Regions from separate parts of the Paenibacillus dendritiformis genome, predicted to be linked through region 1. Evidence: predicted binding sites of a transcription regulator. Region 1 holds the regulator's gene; each other region holds the start of a gene.
The links. Region 1 encodes NrdR, which represses ribonucleotide reductase genes. Its sites were predicted from a motif close to AACACNATATATNGTGTT; they were not measured.
Positions count from the first base shown of each region.

Region 1 (3,820 bases):
TCGGAGCGGACATGCTGCTGCCGGACGGTTCGCTTGACCGCAAGCGGCTTGGAAACGTTGTATTTTCCAACCCTGCCGAACGGAAAGCGCTTGAAGAGATCACCCACCCGGCCATCCGGCAGGAGATGATGACGCAGATGCGCCGGCTGGAGGAAGAGCATCCGCAATCCCTTGTTGTCGTGGACGTGCCCCTGCTGTATGAGTCCGGCTTGACCGATCGCTTCGAAGAGATCGTCGTCGTCTACGTGCCGGAAGAGATCCAATTGGAGCGCTTGATACGGCGGGACGAGATTACCGAAGCGGAAGCATCCGAACGGCTTCGATCTCAGTGGGACATTGAGATGAAGCGGGAACGGGCGGATTATGTCATCGACAATAGCAAGGGAATGGAAGAGACTCGGAAGCAGGTGGAACAGTTCTTGCTTCAGAAAGGCTTGCTATGAGCCGAATCATGAATCTGATGCGGAAGAAGCGTTTTTTGCTCGTTCTCTTTCTGGGGTTTCTATTTCTGCTATTCGTGCAATCGCAATGGCTGGGCCGCTGGATGTATCCGATTCCATATGAGGAAGAGATTCGGAAGCACGCAGCCAAATATAAGATTGATCCGCTGCTCGTGGCGGCGATCATCCGGGTAGAGACGAATTATCAGGCTGGACAAGAATCCCGGAAGGGCGCTATCGGGGTAATGCAGCTGATGCCGGAGACCGCCTCGTGGGCGATGGAGCAGCTCAATCTGGATACGCATTGGACGATGGAGGAATTGAAGTACGAGATCGACCCGAACATTCATATCGGCACCTGGTATTTGCAATCGCTGCATAAGCAGTTCAATGGCAACTGGATTGCGGCGATCGCGGCATATAACGCCGGTCCGGGCAATGTAAGCAAATGGCTCCGCAATCATACATGGGACGGACGCTACGAGACCGTGAAGCAGCAGATTCCTTATGGGGAAACGAAGCTGTACGTACAGCGCGTAATCCATTATTATGATAAGTATACGGACGTCTATGGGATGAAATGAATAAGCACCGGACAAGCCGGGGGTTACCGGCTTGCTCCGATGCTAGTAATGCCTTATTTGAATTGTCCTGCGAGTTGTTGCTCCGCGATTTGTACCAGGCGCTTCGTGATGTATCCCCCGATCGAACCGGTGTCGCGGGTTGCCATGTTGCCATAGTATCCGTCTTGCGGAATGGCAATGCCCAATTCTTGAGCGATCTCGAACTTCATTTGCTCGAGAGCTGCAGTTGCTTGAGGTACAACCAGGTTGTTGCTGGAACGGTTGTTTTGGGCCATTTCTATTCACCTCCTTGCGGTTGGTAATTGTATTGTGTGCATTCTCGCTAAGTTCATTACAGGTAACGACTGGTATTTTCGATAACAACCGAGTGTAATCGGGAAGAAGGGAGGAACACGATTTGAAATGTCCTTTTTGTGATCATCTTGGAACGAAAGTGCTGGATTCCCGGCCTGCCAATGACAACAAGTCCATCCGGCGGAGAAGGGAATGCGAGCTGTGCAGCCGGCGGTTCACGACCTTTGAAATGGTCGAAGAGACACCGCTGATTGTGATAAAGAAGGATGGAAGCCGTGAGGAGTTCAGCCGCGACAAGATGCTGCGAGGCCTGATCCGGGCTTGTGAGAAAAGGCCGGTCTCGGTGGAACGGCTGGAGATGATAGCGTCGGAAGTGGAGAAGCAGCTCAGGAATACGGCTCATGCCGAAGTAGAGAGCCGCATTATCGGCGAGCGAGTGATGGAGCAATTGTATCCGGTCGACGAAGTGGCTTATGTGCGATTTGCTTCCGTATACCGCCAGTTCAAGGATATCAATATGTTCATGAAGGAACTTACCCACTTGCTGTCCAAAAATTCTCTAGGGGAGCATTCATGAAGAACCCGCATCTTAGAACCCTTGCGGGTTCTTTGTTTATAGACATAACAAAAAGAACATCTTCATCCAGATGTTCTCGAGTGTAGCTATGATGGTGGAGCATAGCGGATTCGAACCGCTGACCTCTTCACTGCCAGTGAAGCGTTCTCCCCCTGAACTAATGCCCCGTTACCTGTTACATTATACCACTACATGTCTGGAATTGCAACAGGAATTTATTCATTTATTCGGCAAGCATGTCGGATAAATGGACTTGGCTGTCAATTTGTTCCGCGAAGCGGTTCAGACATGAGCAGATGAAATCTTTTCTGCATACGGGACAAGGAATGGAGAGCAAGCGGCTGATCGTAATTGCTCCTTTGTTGTAGATGACGCGGCATTGAGTGCCATCCTGCAATTTCACTTTCACTTGATACAGGTTATCTTCATCATTGCGCTCAATCAACGTCTTTTCCTTTACAATCGGTTGGTAGTTCACGGGTAGGTCACCTGCTCCCTTTAGTTTTTTTGCATTTTACATCTTAATGTCTTTTTATTGCATTTGTCAATTTATTTGTGTACAACACACGAAATGTTTTTCTTTGCGGAAACGGCTTTTTTTGCTGTAATAGAAGGAGAACGTTTCCATTGCGGAGGTGAAGCTTGAATGGATCGGAATATACATACCGAACCCCGGGAAAAGCCGAAGGCCGTCATGCCTGATCCGGTAAGTTGGCCTACCCCGATGCCGTACCTCGTGTCGACGACCGAAGGCGTGAGTCCAGGCTTTCAACGGCTGCATTGGCACCGGGAACTGGAGATTAATTATATACGGGGCGGAACAGGATTTTATGTGATCAATGGCGTAAAATATCAGCTTCAAGCAGGAGATATTATCCTTATCAATGGACAGGACCTGCATCGCGCCTTCGAGACGGATCATCTGATCATTGACGTTCATATGTTCGATCCCGGAATGCTGGCTATGGAGATGCGCTATGACCATGATTTGCTCCGCCCGTTCCGGGAACAGGGCGTGCAGTTCACCAATCTGCTCAATCGGGACATGCCGGTATATGATGAATTGATTGCGATTCTCCTCAATATGAAGGAGGAGATGACTAGCCGGGCTCCGTCATACGCATCGGTCATCCGGGCGCAGCTGACCCGCTTCCTCGCGCTCGTGAACCGCCACGGCGCTATCTCGGAAGGCGAGCCGGCGCCGGTGAAGCACCGCGGAATTCATGCGCTGAAGGAACTGATTGTCACGATGGAGCTCAACCTGGCCTATCCGTGGACGCTGAAGGAATTGGCCGAGTTGACCCATTTGAGCCCGTCCCGCTTCAGCGCCTTGTTCCAGCAGGCCGTCGGCACATCGCCGCTTGATTATCTTATCCAACTCCGGCTGACCCAAGCGGTTCATTTATTGGAATCATCTGATGAGAAAATTATTGATATTGCATCCGAATGCGGATTTCGGAATTTATCGAATTTCAATCGGCTGTTCCGGCAGCTGTTCGGTGTGTCGCCAAGCGAAATCCGGAATCAGCGAACAAAGAAAAAACAGTAAGATCATATTAGTTTACACGAGGTTAGTAGTAGTTAATGGGGTAAATCAAATTGTACAGTAGGGATATAGCACAGATGATGTTTTCGCCCGCGAAGGTGCGGAGAGGTGCATTTGCAGATGAATGGGAGAGAAACCGATGAGCATCTACTTAGGAGTCGACGCAGGAGGAAGCAAGACACACGCCTTGCTGGTCGATGCGGAAGGGAACGTGCTGGGCACAGGCCTATCCGGCAACGGGAATCACCAGATTGACCGGGATGGCGCAGCCCGCAATATCCGGGCCGCCTGTGAAGCGGCGCTTGCATCGGCCGGATTCAGGCATGAGGATGTGAGCTATGCCTACTTCGGCTTGGCTGGGGCGGACCGCGAACCGGAT
Region 1 covers NZ_AP025344.1:4,415,108-4,418,927, reverse strand. The annotation lists gene coaE (dephospho-CoA kinase) at 1-443, shown strand, start outside; gene L6439_RS19625 (lytic transglycosylase domain-containing protein) at 440-1,024, shown strand; gene L6439_RS19620 (alpha/beta-type small acid-soluble spore protein) at 1,078-1,299, opposite strand; gene nrdR (transcriptional regulator NrdR) at 1,422-1,895, shown strand; tRNA gene L6439_RS19610 (tRNA-Ala) at 1,988-2,062, opposite strand; gene L6439_RS19605 (hypothetical protein) at 2,119-2,373, opposite strand; gene L6439_RS19600 (AraC family transcriptional regulator) at 2,542-3,444, shown strand; gene L6439_RS19595 (N-acetylglucosamine kinase) at 3,581-3,820, shown strand, end outside.

Region 2 (3,820 bases), 220 kb from region 1:
CGACCATCGTGCCGGTGCTGCCCGTCGGCGCCTGCGTAATGACGGTCACATTGCGCATGCCCTGACGTCGAATCGCTTCGCCGACCTCCGGATACACCTCGAGCATATTCTTCATGAAGCCGCTCTGCAGGTACGGCTCCGTCTCGAATGCCGGGAACGCCCCCTTCTCGCCTGCGATATCCGCCGACGCGAGATACGATTCGCGCGCGATGAAGCCGAACAGCTTGTCGAGGAATTCCAGCGATTCCGGACTGCCGTAGCGGATGCCCAGCTTGATCATCAGTTCGGCCAAGCCCATCGATCCCAAGCCGACGCGGCGCTCGTTCTGCTGATTCTCTTTATTTTTCTCGAAATGGTATGGAGTCTTGTCGATTACGTTATCCAGGAAGCGCACCGCATAGCGCGTCACGGTGGACAGTTCGTCCCACGCCACATCATGCTTCTCCTCGTCATAGAACTTGGACAGATTGAGCGCGGACAGGTTGCAGACGCCCCAGGCCGGCAAGCCCTGCTCCCCGCATGGATTCGTGCAGATAATCGGGTTGAAATACCAGCTGTTCGACATCTGGTTGTAATATTCCATGAACACGACGCCCGGCTCGGCCGATTTCCACGCCGATTCGATAATCGTATGCCAGATTTCCCGCGCCTTCACGGTGCGGTAAGGAATAACCGCCTTCCCGGCCTTCTTCCATGTCTCCAGATCTCCGTCCCACAGTTCGTCATATTCCGGATCGGACGTATCCGGGAAGACCAGATCCCAATCGAGATCTTCCTTGACCGCCTTCATGAAGGCGTTGCTGACGCAGACGGACAGATTCGCGTTCGTCACCTGGCCCATCGTCTGCTTCACCGTAATGAAATCGACGACGTCCGGATGCCAGTCGTTCATCATCAGCATAAGCGCGCCGCGGCGGCTGCCTCCCTGCTCGATCAATCCGGTCGTATAGCTGAACAAGCCGCCCCAAGAGACGGCGCCGCTGGAGGAGCCGTTCACCCCGCGGACGATCGCGCGCCGCGGACGAAGCGACGACAGGTTGATGCCGACGCCCCCGCCGCGGGCCATAATCTCGGTCATCTCCGACAGCGTCTCCATAATGCCGCCGCGGCTGTCCTTCGGCGATGGGATCACGTAGCAGTTGAACAGCGTCAATTCCTCGCTTGCCCCGGCCCCTGCCGCGATCCGCCCTCCAGGGACAAGCTTCCAGTCATCCAATATATAACGGAATTTCTCCGTCCATTCCTGTTGTTTTTCCGGGGTTGGTTCTACCGATGCCATCGCAGCCGCCAGCCGGTCCCACATTTCTTCCGGCGTCTTCTCTATCGTCAAGGTCAGCTTCTCGATCGTGGATTGAACCACCTCTCCGCTTCGCAGCTTAACCGAGACGAAGCGGCCGTCGCGCGCTACCACTTCCCCTACTTCCTTCGCCGGGAACTTCGGATCGTCTTTGGTCAGTACCAGGACGACATCCCCTACTTTGGCGTTGTTCGTGTCCGCATCCTTCCATGCGTACCGATCCAAAAATATTTTCTCGCTCAAGCCTTCCAAGCGCTGCTTATGCCCCGTATTCAAAAGAACACAACCTCCTATATAGTGATCGCTACTTGAATGATTGTCACCGCACACGACAATTGAAGCATTGTACAATGTATGTATTTTCCACAATATATTGTGTGCGAAAATCATTGTACTATACTACATATAGAATTTCTAATAAGAAAAAAGGAAATATAGCGAATGGATGAGAACCGGGGAACACCATGCTTCGTTTTTCTCTAGCAATCTCTCTATTTTGTCTCTTGCTTTTTCCAGAGGAACGCATAGCACTCCGGGTCCCGCCCCTCTTGCCGGCACCCCGATCCCGTCTTGCACCCGGTTATGAAAGCCTGGAATAACGTCCATACTACCTCTATAGAGGAGGTCGAGAGGATGAACAGACATCAGCAGCCGCATGACGGCTTGGCCGGTCCGCCGCCATCGGCTCTGGCCGGCCCGGTCAGCCCGGCGAGCGGCCATATTATGCGATCCGCCGCGCATTCCTGGCCGCTGTCCTCGCCCGCGGCATCCGGCTCGCTGCCTATCGCGACAGATCGCGGCTGGCTGGAGGACCTGTCGGCCCGCATCGACAAGAACGGCCCCTGGGATGACTGGACCCTGTTCCAGTTGGCTTATGAGGCGGAGCAGGCCAAGCGCATTCGCGCGTTCGACGAGCTGCAATGCCTGACCCATATTACGAATGTAGAGCCGCTCCCCCACCAAGTAGAGACCGCCAAGAAGGTGCTGCACGAGATGCGCGGCCGGGCGATTCTCGCCGACGAGGTCGGCCTGGGCAAGACCATCGAGGCCGGACTCGTGCTGAAGGAATATTTGATACGCGGCCTCGTCAAGCGCGCGCTCATTCTCGTCCCCGCCTCCCTGGTGCTGCAGTGGGTGCGCGAGCTGCATCACAAGTTCGGCATCGCGGCGGTGGCCCAGAAGAAAAAATATCAATGGCAATCCGACATCGTCGTCGCCTCGATGGATACCGCCAAGCGCGATCCGCATAAATCGATCCTGATGGAGCAGGAATACGACATGCTCATCGTCGACGAAGCCCATAAGCTCAAAAACCGCAAGACGACCAACTACCAGTTCATTCAGCATTTGCGCAAAAAATATTGTCTGCTGCTGACGGCCACGCCGGTCCAGAACGATATGAACGAGCTGTACAATCTGATCACCCTTCTCAAGCCCGGACAGCTTGGCGCGCAGGGCGAATTCAGCAGCAACTTCGTCGCAGACAAGCGCCTTCCGAAGAATGAGGGCCAGCTTCAGGGCGAGCTGTCCAAGGTAATGGTGCGCAACCGGCGCGGCGAAGGCAGCGTTCAATTCACGCGGCGCATCGTCCGCAATGTGCCCTTGACGCTGTCCCCGGACGAGCAGGCCTTGTACGAAGGGGTCACCCGCTTCATCAAGGAGCAGTATCAGATGAACGGCCGCGATATCGGCAGCATGTTCTCCCTGATTACGCTCCAGCGGGAAGTGTGCTCCAGCCGCGATGCGGTCTTCCTGACCCTCGTCAACCTGGCCAAGAAGCTGCCCGAGGATTCGCCGATCCGCGATCATATCTGGGATCTGGTCGATCTGATCAAGGCGATTACGTCCAACACGAAGGCGGAGGCGGCCATGGACATTATCCGCCAGACGAACGAGAAGGTGATCGTGTTCACCGAATACCGGGCGACGCAGGAATATTTGCTGCAGTACTTCCGCAAGGCCGGCATCGTGGCGGTGCCGTACAGCGGCGGCATGAACCGGGGCAAGAAGGACTGGATGATGGATCTGTTCCGCGGCCGGGCCCAGGTCATGATCGCGACCGAAGCCGGCGGGGAGGGCATCAATTTGCAATTTTGCCACCATATGATCAATTTCGACCTGCCCTGGAACCCGATGCGCGTCGAGCAGCGAATCGGGCGGGTGCACCGCCTCGGCCAGATGAATGATGTGCGCATCTACAATTTGTCGACCCGGGGCACGATCGAGGAGCATATTTTGAACCTCCTGCATGAAAAAATCAATATGTTCGAGATGGTCATCGGCCGCCTTGATATGATCCTGGAGCGGTTCGAGAAGCAAGACTCCCTGGAAAAGAGCCTGACCCGCATTTTGCTGGAGGCGGGGAGCGACGAGGAGATTCGCCATCATGTAGAGCATCTCGGGGAATCCCTCAACGCCATCCGGGCGGAAGTGGAGGCCGAATCGGACGGCGAGCCGAAATCCGCGTTCGGACAACTGCTGGACCAGATCAGTACGGAAGCGGAGGCTTGACATGATGAACAC
Region 2 covers NZ_AP025344.1:4,199,052-4,202,871, forward strand. The annotation lists gene L6439_RS18555 (adenosylcobalamin-dependent ribonucleoside-diphosphate reductase) at 1-1,573, opposite strand, end outside; gene L6439_RS18560 (DEAD/DEAH box helicase) at 1,931-3,808, shown strand; gene L6439_RS18565 (YqhG family protein) at 3,810-3,820, shown strand, end outside.
Region 2: L6439_RS18555 (adenosylcobalamin-dependent ribonucleoside-diphosphate reductase) is a predicted target of NrdR. The motif match lies at 1,660-1,677, and genes of this name have one in related genera.

Region 3 (3,820 bases), 1.6 Mb from region 1:
CGAACAAGACGGTCGAAATGGCTTGGTCGACGTGGACCTGCACGTCCGCAACCAGGTCGATCAGGTTGAACATATCCATATCGTAAGCTTCTTTGTAATAGAAGTAGTTCTCATCGCTAATGTACGGCATCGGGTAGATCGTCTTGGAATCGCCGTATTCGCGCTCTTCGATGCGCTGCGTAATCGGCGCGATGGACGCCGTCGAGGACTGCAGGTACGAGATCGAGCCGGTAGGCGCGATCGCCAGGCGGTACGCATGATACAAGCCATGCTCCATCACCTGCTCCTTCAAGCGGGCCCAATCCTCGAGGGTCGGAATCGCATGCCCTTCGAACAGCTGCTGCACCCGCTCCGTCTTCGGACTGAAGTCCGTATTCAGATAACGGTCGAAGTATGCGCCGCTTGCGTACTCGCTCTTCTCGAAGTCTTTGAACGTCACGCCGCGCTCCTGCGCGATCAGCATCGAACGCTCCAGGGAATAGAAATTCACCATCATGAAGAAGGTGCGAACGAAGTCTCTCGCTTCCTTCGATTCATAGGCGATCCTGTTCTTCGCCAAAAAGCCGTGCAGGTTCATCGCGCCCAAGCCGACGGAATGGAGCTCGCGGTTCGCCTTGGCCACCGAAGGCACAATGCTGATATTGCTGCGGTCGCTCACCTCGGTCAACGCATCCATCGCGCGGTGAACCGTATCGCGCATCCGTTTATTTTTCATGACGTTAACAATATTCAACGAGCCGAGGTTGCAGGAAATATCGCGATGGATCTCGTCCTCTACGCCGTAGTCGTTGATCGTGGACACTTCGCTCAGCTGCGCAATCTCGCTGCACAAGTTCGAGAACTTGACGCGTCCGATTTCTTTGAGCGCATGGTATTCATTCGTATTGTCCACGAACATAATGTAAGGATAGCCCGACTCCATCTGAATCTGCGCAATCTTCAAAATCAGGTCGCGCGCGACAATCTTCTTTTTCCGGACATTCGGATTGTCGACAAGCTCGTCGTACATCTCGCTGATGTCCATGTCGTCCAGATGTTTGCCGTACTCCTTGTACACGGTATACGGGTAGAACAAGTACATATCCTTGTCCTGCTCCACCAGCTCGAAAAACTTATTCGGCGCGACTACGCCAAGCGATAACGTCTTCATCCGAATTTTCTCGTCGCTGTTGATCTTCTTCGTGTCGAGGAATTCATGGATGTCGGAATGGAAGACGTTCAAGTAGACGACGCCGCTGCCGTCGCGCTGACCCAATTGGTTCGCGTAGGAGAATGCATCCTCAAACAGCTTCATGACCGGCAGGACGCCGCTTGCTTTGCCGTCCAGCCCTTTGATTTGCTCGCCGGCGCCGCGGATTTTGCTCAAATTCAGGCTCACGCCGCCGCCAATCTTGCTCAGCTGCAGCGCCGAGTTGATCGAGAATCCGATCGAGTTCATCGAATCGTCCACCTCGAGCAGGAAGCAGCTGACCAGTTCCCCTCTCCGCTTCTTGCCGGCATTCAGGAAGGTCGGCGTCGCCGGCTGATACTCTTGAGAAATCAGCAACTCGGCATACTCGAACGCCTTGTCGATATCCCCGCTCGCCAGGAACAGGGAGACGACGGCCAGGCGGTCCTCGTAGCGCTCCAGGAATTTCGTATCGTCATTGGTCTTCATGGCGTAGTTGTTATAGAACTTGAACGCGCTCATGAACGACGGGAAGCGGAACTTTTTCGCGTATAAATATTCGTAGAGCCGCTTGACATCCTTGAATTCGTACTGATCGAACAGTTCCTTTTCATAGTAGTCGTTCTCTACCAGATAATGAATCTTTTCCTCAAGATTATGGAAGAATACTGTATTTTGATTGACATAGTCGATGAAATAGCTTTTCGCCGCCTCCCGATCTTTGTCAAATTGGAACTTTCCGTCCTTCTGGACCATAATTTCGTTGTTAAGCTGTATCCATTTTGGTATCAAAGTACTGGACCTCCCGAGTAAATTGTGCTACATCCTTCTTCGTGCCGCTGAGCTCGAACTTCATCAGTACGGGCACGGAATATAATCGAGAAATATGATCGGCTGCCAGTCCGTACCGGACGCCCCAGTTCATATTGCCGCTGGAAGCGACCCCTTGCAGCAAATGGCCATGCTCCTCAAGGAATTCCATCGTAGATTGAGGCACTTGTCCGAACCCTGTCGTGTACGTGATCAAAATAAAGGGTTCAGCCAGCTTCGTATCTGCGGATATGCGAACACACTCCATATCCAGCTTCTCGACAAAACGCTTCACGTTGCCAGTCTTCGAGTCGTACGCGATAAGCACGTGATCCCTCCGTCGCCTAGAAATCTTTCAAATAGAGCCGCCTGGAGTCACCAAAAAAAGCACATCTCAAAGAAAAGAGACCGAAGCCGATGGACGCGATGAACCGATGCACCGTGCCCGATTATGGCGCTTCCTTCTCCTTGCTCTTCGAAGAATGATAGAAACATAGAATCTTGGTTAGTCAGGGAACTCCACTTGCCGTTACAATATATAGTGTATGTATTGAGTTCTCCATACTATATATAGTCCGTTATTGAATAATAACCAATTTTAAGATAAATGGCAAGCCCATTTTGTCCTCGCCGGCAGGAACGAAATATGTCGGCCTGTGACAAAAAACATATCTATCGTACCACAACTGTGGCCATTATTGGTGTTCAATTTTTTTGGAATTATGCGGGATATGCTTTTATCGCGAAGGGGCTGCCTGGCAGCCGTGCAAGAGTGGGACAAGTCACCCGTTCTCCGAAAAAGTGCAATTTTCGCCGCAGAAAATAGAGCCCCTCTGGCGTATTTTCAATTTGTTTAACGAGATTAATTGATTCATAGATTTCACGCTCCATGGCGGCCGCAAAGTTGGAATTTTCCTCAGCGGAAGGATAGTTAATGGCATTAATTATATACAAAAAAACGAGCCTTTGGACGGCTCGCTCAAAGTCAGGCGCGTGCATGCTGAAAGTCAGGCGTGTTCATCTTAGAATGGCGTTTTATATCACCTCCGTGCGATTCACGTTTAGTTGACCATGTTTTCGCATACTTATATTAGGATATAAGTAAATTCTCTCTGCACAATGATGGGCTTATATTGCCGAACAATCGCTCGCATCATTCATTATACTTATCCAGGAACTAACATAGATAAAAATTTCCCGGGCAACAGTGCGAATCCGCGCCTTTCCGACAAAGGAACAGACCGGATCCCGCAGTAGACAGAATCCGGCCTATGGCTTCTCGCTTATCGGTCGGCAGCATGCTCCCTTGGCCGCCGTCACGCCCAAGTCCCGCTGCGAAAGATGGGTTCTCTCGTTCCATCCGCCCTAATGCCATCGATGTCCATATCGGCAGAGCCGATCATAAAATCAACATGCGTGACGCTTGCATTTAACCCGGCCGCCGCCAGTTCCTCCGCGGACATCGTTTTTCCGCCTTCAATGCAGATGGGATATGGACTTCCGATCGCCAAATGATTCGAAGCATTCTCATCGAACAAGGTATGATAGAACAGCACCTTCGACTGGGAAATCGGTGAATCAGTTGGAACAAGGGCCACTTCCCCGAGATAATGGGCTCCTTCGTCCGTGGCAATGAGATTGTTCAAAATCTCTTCTCCTTCTACCGCCTTCACATCCACAATCCGGCCCTTGTCAAAGGTGAGGGTAAACCGATCAATGATTGTCCCGCCATAGCTAAGGGGCATGGTGCTTGACACATATCCGTTCACTCCGGTTTTGAGCGGGGCCGTGTAAATCTCCTCCGTCGGCATATTTGAGATAAAGGCGATGCCCTGCTCGTTC
Region 3 covers NZ_AP025344.1:2,771,560-2,775,379, reverse strand. The annotation lists gene nrdE (class 1b ribonucleoside-diphosphate reductase subunit alpha) at 1-1,924, opposite strand, end outside; gene nrdI (class Ib ribonucleoside-diphosphate reductase assembly flavoprotein NrdI) at 1,935-2,306, opposite strand; gene L6439_RS12205 (aminopeptidase) at 3,295-3,820, opposite strand, start outside.
Region 3: nrdI (class Ib ribonucleoside-diphosphate reductase assembly flavoprotein NrdI) is a predicted target of NrdR. The motif match lies at 2,507-2,524, and genes of this name have one in related genera.

Region 4 (3,820 bases), 2.7 Mb from region 1:
GGCGCTCGGAGTGCTGCCGTTCCAGCTGAAGGATTGGCCGGTTGACATGGCCAGCTTCTCGGCCCACAAGATCAACGGACCGAAGGGCGTCGGCTGTCTGTATATTCGCCAAGGGACGGATTGGGAGCCGATGCTGCACGGGGGCAATCAGGAGCGGAAGCGCCGGGCGGGGACGGAAAATGTGGCCGGAATCGCGGGCTTCGCGGCGGCGCTTCGCATCGCGGAGGATGAACGGGAGAACAAGGTCCGCCAGACCCAGCAAGTGAGGGCTGCGCTCTGGTCGAGGCTGGTGGATGAATTGGGAGATCGGGTTGCGTACAATGGGCATCCGGAGCGGCATCTGCCTCACATTCTCAATGTGAGCGTGCTGGACGTTCCGACAGAGACGCTGCTGATGAATCTCGATCTGGCAGGCATCATGGCAGCCAGCGGTTCCGCCTGCACTTCCGGTTCCCTGGAAGTATCGCATGTGCTCGAAGCGATGAAGCTGTCCGAGCCTCGCAAGAGCACCGCCGTTAGATTCAGCTTCGGATTGGGCAATACTATAGAGCAAGCCGATATTGTGTCGCAACAAATTGCAACCATCGCCAATCGCGTCCGTAATAGAAATTAGGAAGTCTGTCAGACCGCCTGGAGGGGCGATCCCCGGCGAATGGAGCGCTGTCGGCGGAGAGGCGCGCCTGTGCGGCGCAGCCGCATGTCCATGAACCGAAGGAGGGCCCCCTGAATGAAGTTGCTGGAGCTGATCGGCCTGCCGGTGTTCGATATCGGTACGGGCAAGCAAATTTCCAAAGTGAAAGATATCTGCATCACTCCCGAGTGGGAGATTACGCATCTTCAGCTTGTCAGCCGCGTCCGCAAGCAGGACATGCTGGTACGCTGGGAGGATGTGACGGCCTGCGGGGACGATGCGGTCATGATTGCGAGCGGGGAGGCTGTGCAACTGAAGGACAGCGCCTCCCTGGAACGGGCGTTCCTGTCGGGAGAGACGGCATTGAAGGGTTTGCCGGTCATCACTTCGGAAGGCTCCCAGCTCGGATGGGTCGCCGATGTTTATTTTCAGCCCAATATGGGTAACCAGATAACAGGTCTGGAAATTTCAGACGGCCTGCTTGCGGACCTTCTGGAAGGAAGACGGCGGATTGAAGGAATGAGCCGCTTGAAATGGGGCACCGATGTAATCGTCGTGGAAGAGAGCGGAAGCGCAAGTGCACAAGCAAATTAGTCTAATGGACGGAATGGTGAAGAACGATGATGCGATGCCCGAATTGCAATTCCAAAGATATCGGGAAAATTGGCGCCCATCAGTTTTACTGCTGGGGATGCTTTATCGAGTTGACCGTTAACGGCGATAAAATGTCGGTGTTCCAGGTGGAAGAAGACGGTACGTTGAGCTCGCTCGACGATTTATTTTTTGGCGATGAATTTATGACACCGCCCTATCCGGAAGCGCATGCTTCTTCATAACGGAACGGACACAAGTCACAATAAAGCGAACAAAAGCGTTCATGCTCCGCCTCGCGCGGTGCATGGGCGCTTTTTGCCGTTATGGGGCCGCCTGGCTGTGACCGATCTCATATTGTTAGGTTCCTCATTTGTAGATAATACATATTGTGTCTTTTACAAAATACAAATACTACATATAGTGGTTTTGAGTATTTAAATATCAAGAGAGACGATAGGAAAGGGTGGAGTAGCGATGACGATCATGCCGCGATTGCGCGATGCGAACGTTGCCGAAGAGAGTGCGGGAGGCGCCGGACCGATGCCGTGGGCATCCTGGGGAACCTCCCGGAGAGGGGATAGCGGGCCGCTGCCGGACAACCATCCGCTGACAGAGGCGCTGCACGAAATCGTACAGGACCGCGATTCGGATCTGATGCGCGAAAATGCGAATGTGGACGGCCGCTCTCCGATGGGCATCATGAGCAAAATGGCCAGCGAATGCTCGCGTTGGTATGCGATGAATTATTTGCTGGCCCCGGAAGCGCGGGAAGCGGTGGAGGACAATCTGCTGTATCCTCACGATCTCGATTTCTATGCGTATGGAACGACGACCTGCTGCCAGATTCCGCTCGGGCAGCTCCTGAAGCGGGGCTTCAATACCGGGCACGGCCATATGCGGGAGCCGCAGGATATCAAGAGCGCGCTCGCTCTCGCCTCGATCATTTTGCAGGCGAACCAGAACCAGCAGCATGGCGGACAAGCGTATCCCGCCTTCGATTACGATCTGGCTCCCTATGTAGGCAAGACGTTCCGGCGCCACCTGACCTATCTCGAATCCCTGCCGCTGCAGCCGGAGCTTGACCGGGAGCAGGAAGCATGGCGCTTGACCGAGCGCGACGTGTACCAGGCCTGCGAAGCCTTCATACATAATGCCAATTCGATGCATTCGCGAGGCGGGGGACAAGTTCCATTCATTTCGATCAACTATGGCACCGACACTTCGCGGGAAGGGCGCATGCTTATCAGACAGCTGCTGCTGGCGACGAGGGCGGGCCTGGGCAAGGGGGAGACGCCCATTTTCCCGATCCAGATTTTCAAGGTAAAAACCGGCGTCAACTTCGGGGCGCAGGATCGGAACCGCGATCTGTACGAACTGGCGCTGGCCACGACGGCGGAGCGATTGTTCCCGAACTTCGCCTTCCTGGATGCCCCCTTCAACCAGGAGCATGACGACGGAACGCCGGAGAGCGAGGTCTGTTACATGGGCTGCCGCACGCGGGTCATGGCCAATGTGAACGGTCCGTCGACGCCGCAGGGACGCGGCAATCTGTCCTTCACCTCGCTGAATCTGGTGCGAATCGCGCTGCTCGCCCGCACGAAGGAAGCTTTTTTTACCCTGCTGGACGATATGCTCGCCATTGCCGTAAGACAGCTTGCCGCGCGCTATGAATATCAAGGGCGGAAGCGGGCGCGCGATTTCGCGTTCCTGATGCAGCAGGGCGTCTGGCGCGGCAGCGAGCGGCTTCAGCCGGAGGACGAGCTGCGCGATGTCTTGAAGCAGGGCACGCTCAGCGTCGGCTTCATCGGGCTGGCCGAAGCGCTGGTCGCCCTGACCGGATGCCATCACGGCCAATCGGAGGAGGCGCGCCGGCTCGGTCTAGAGATTGTCGGCCATATGCGCCAGCGGATGGACGAAGCCGTGGCGGCCACCGGGATGAACTATTCGCTTCTCGCGACCCCGGCCGAAGGGCTGTCCGGCAAATTCACGAAGCGCGATCGGGATGATTTCGGCCGCATTCCGGGCATTACCGATCGCGAGTACTATACGAATTCATTTCATGTACCGGTCTATTATCCGATTCAGGCGTATGACAAAATCCGCATCGAGGGGCCGTTCCACGCCTTGTGCAATGCCGGCCATATCACCTATGTCGAGCTGGACGGCAGCGCCAAAGCGAATCCGCAAGCGCTCGATCGGATTGTGCGGGCGATGGCGGAGCACGGAATCGGCTACGGCTCGATGAACCATCCGGTCGACCGCTGCCGCCGCTGCGGCCATCAGGACATGATTGAGGAGGCCTGCCCCGTATGCGGCGGCGCCGACGAGGACATTGAGCGCATTCGCCGCATTACCGGTTATCTTGTCGGCGATATGAGCAAATGGAATTCAGCCAAGCGCAACGAGGAGAGCGAGCGGGTGAAGCATCGATGAGCTTGCGCGTGATGTCGATACTCCATGACAGTGTCGTGGACGGCGAAGGGCTAAGGACGGTTGTCTTCGTCAGCGGCTGTCCTCACCGCTGCCCGGGATGCCACAATCCAAGCTCCTGGCGAAGCGACGGCGGAACGCTGATGAGCGTCGAAGCGGTGGCGG
Region 4 covers NZ_AP025344.1:1,688,039-1,691,858, forward strand. The annotation lists gene L6439_RS07440 (cysteine desulfurase family protein) at 1-613, shown strand, start outside; gene L6439_RS07445 (PRC-barrel domain-containing protein) at 728-1,225, shown strand; gene L6439_RS07450 (hypothetical protein) at 1,252-1,467, shown strand; gene L6439_RS07455 (anaerobic ribonucleoside triphosphate reductase) at 1,700-3,658, shown strand; gene nrdG (anaerobic ribonucleoside-triphosphate reductase activating protein) at 3,661-3,820, shown strand, end outside.
Region 4: L6439_RS07455 (anaerobic ribonucleoside triphosphate reductase) is a predicted target of NrdR. The motif match lies at 1,633-1,650, and genes of this name have one in related genera.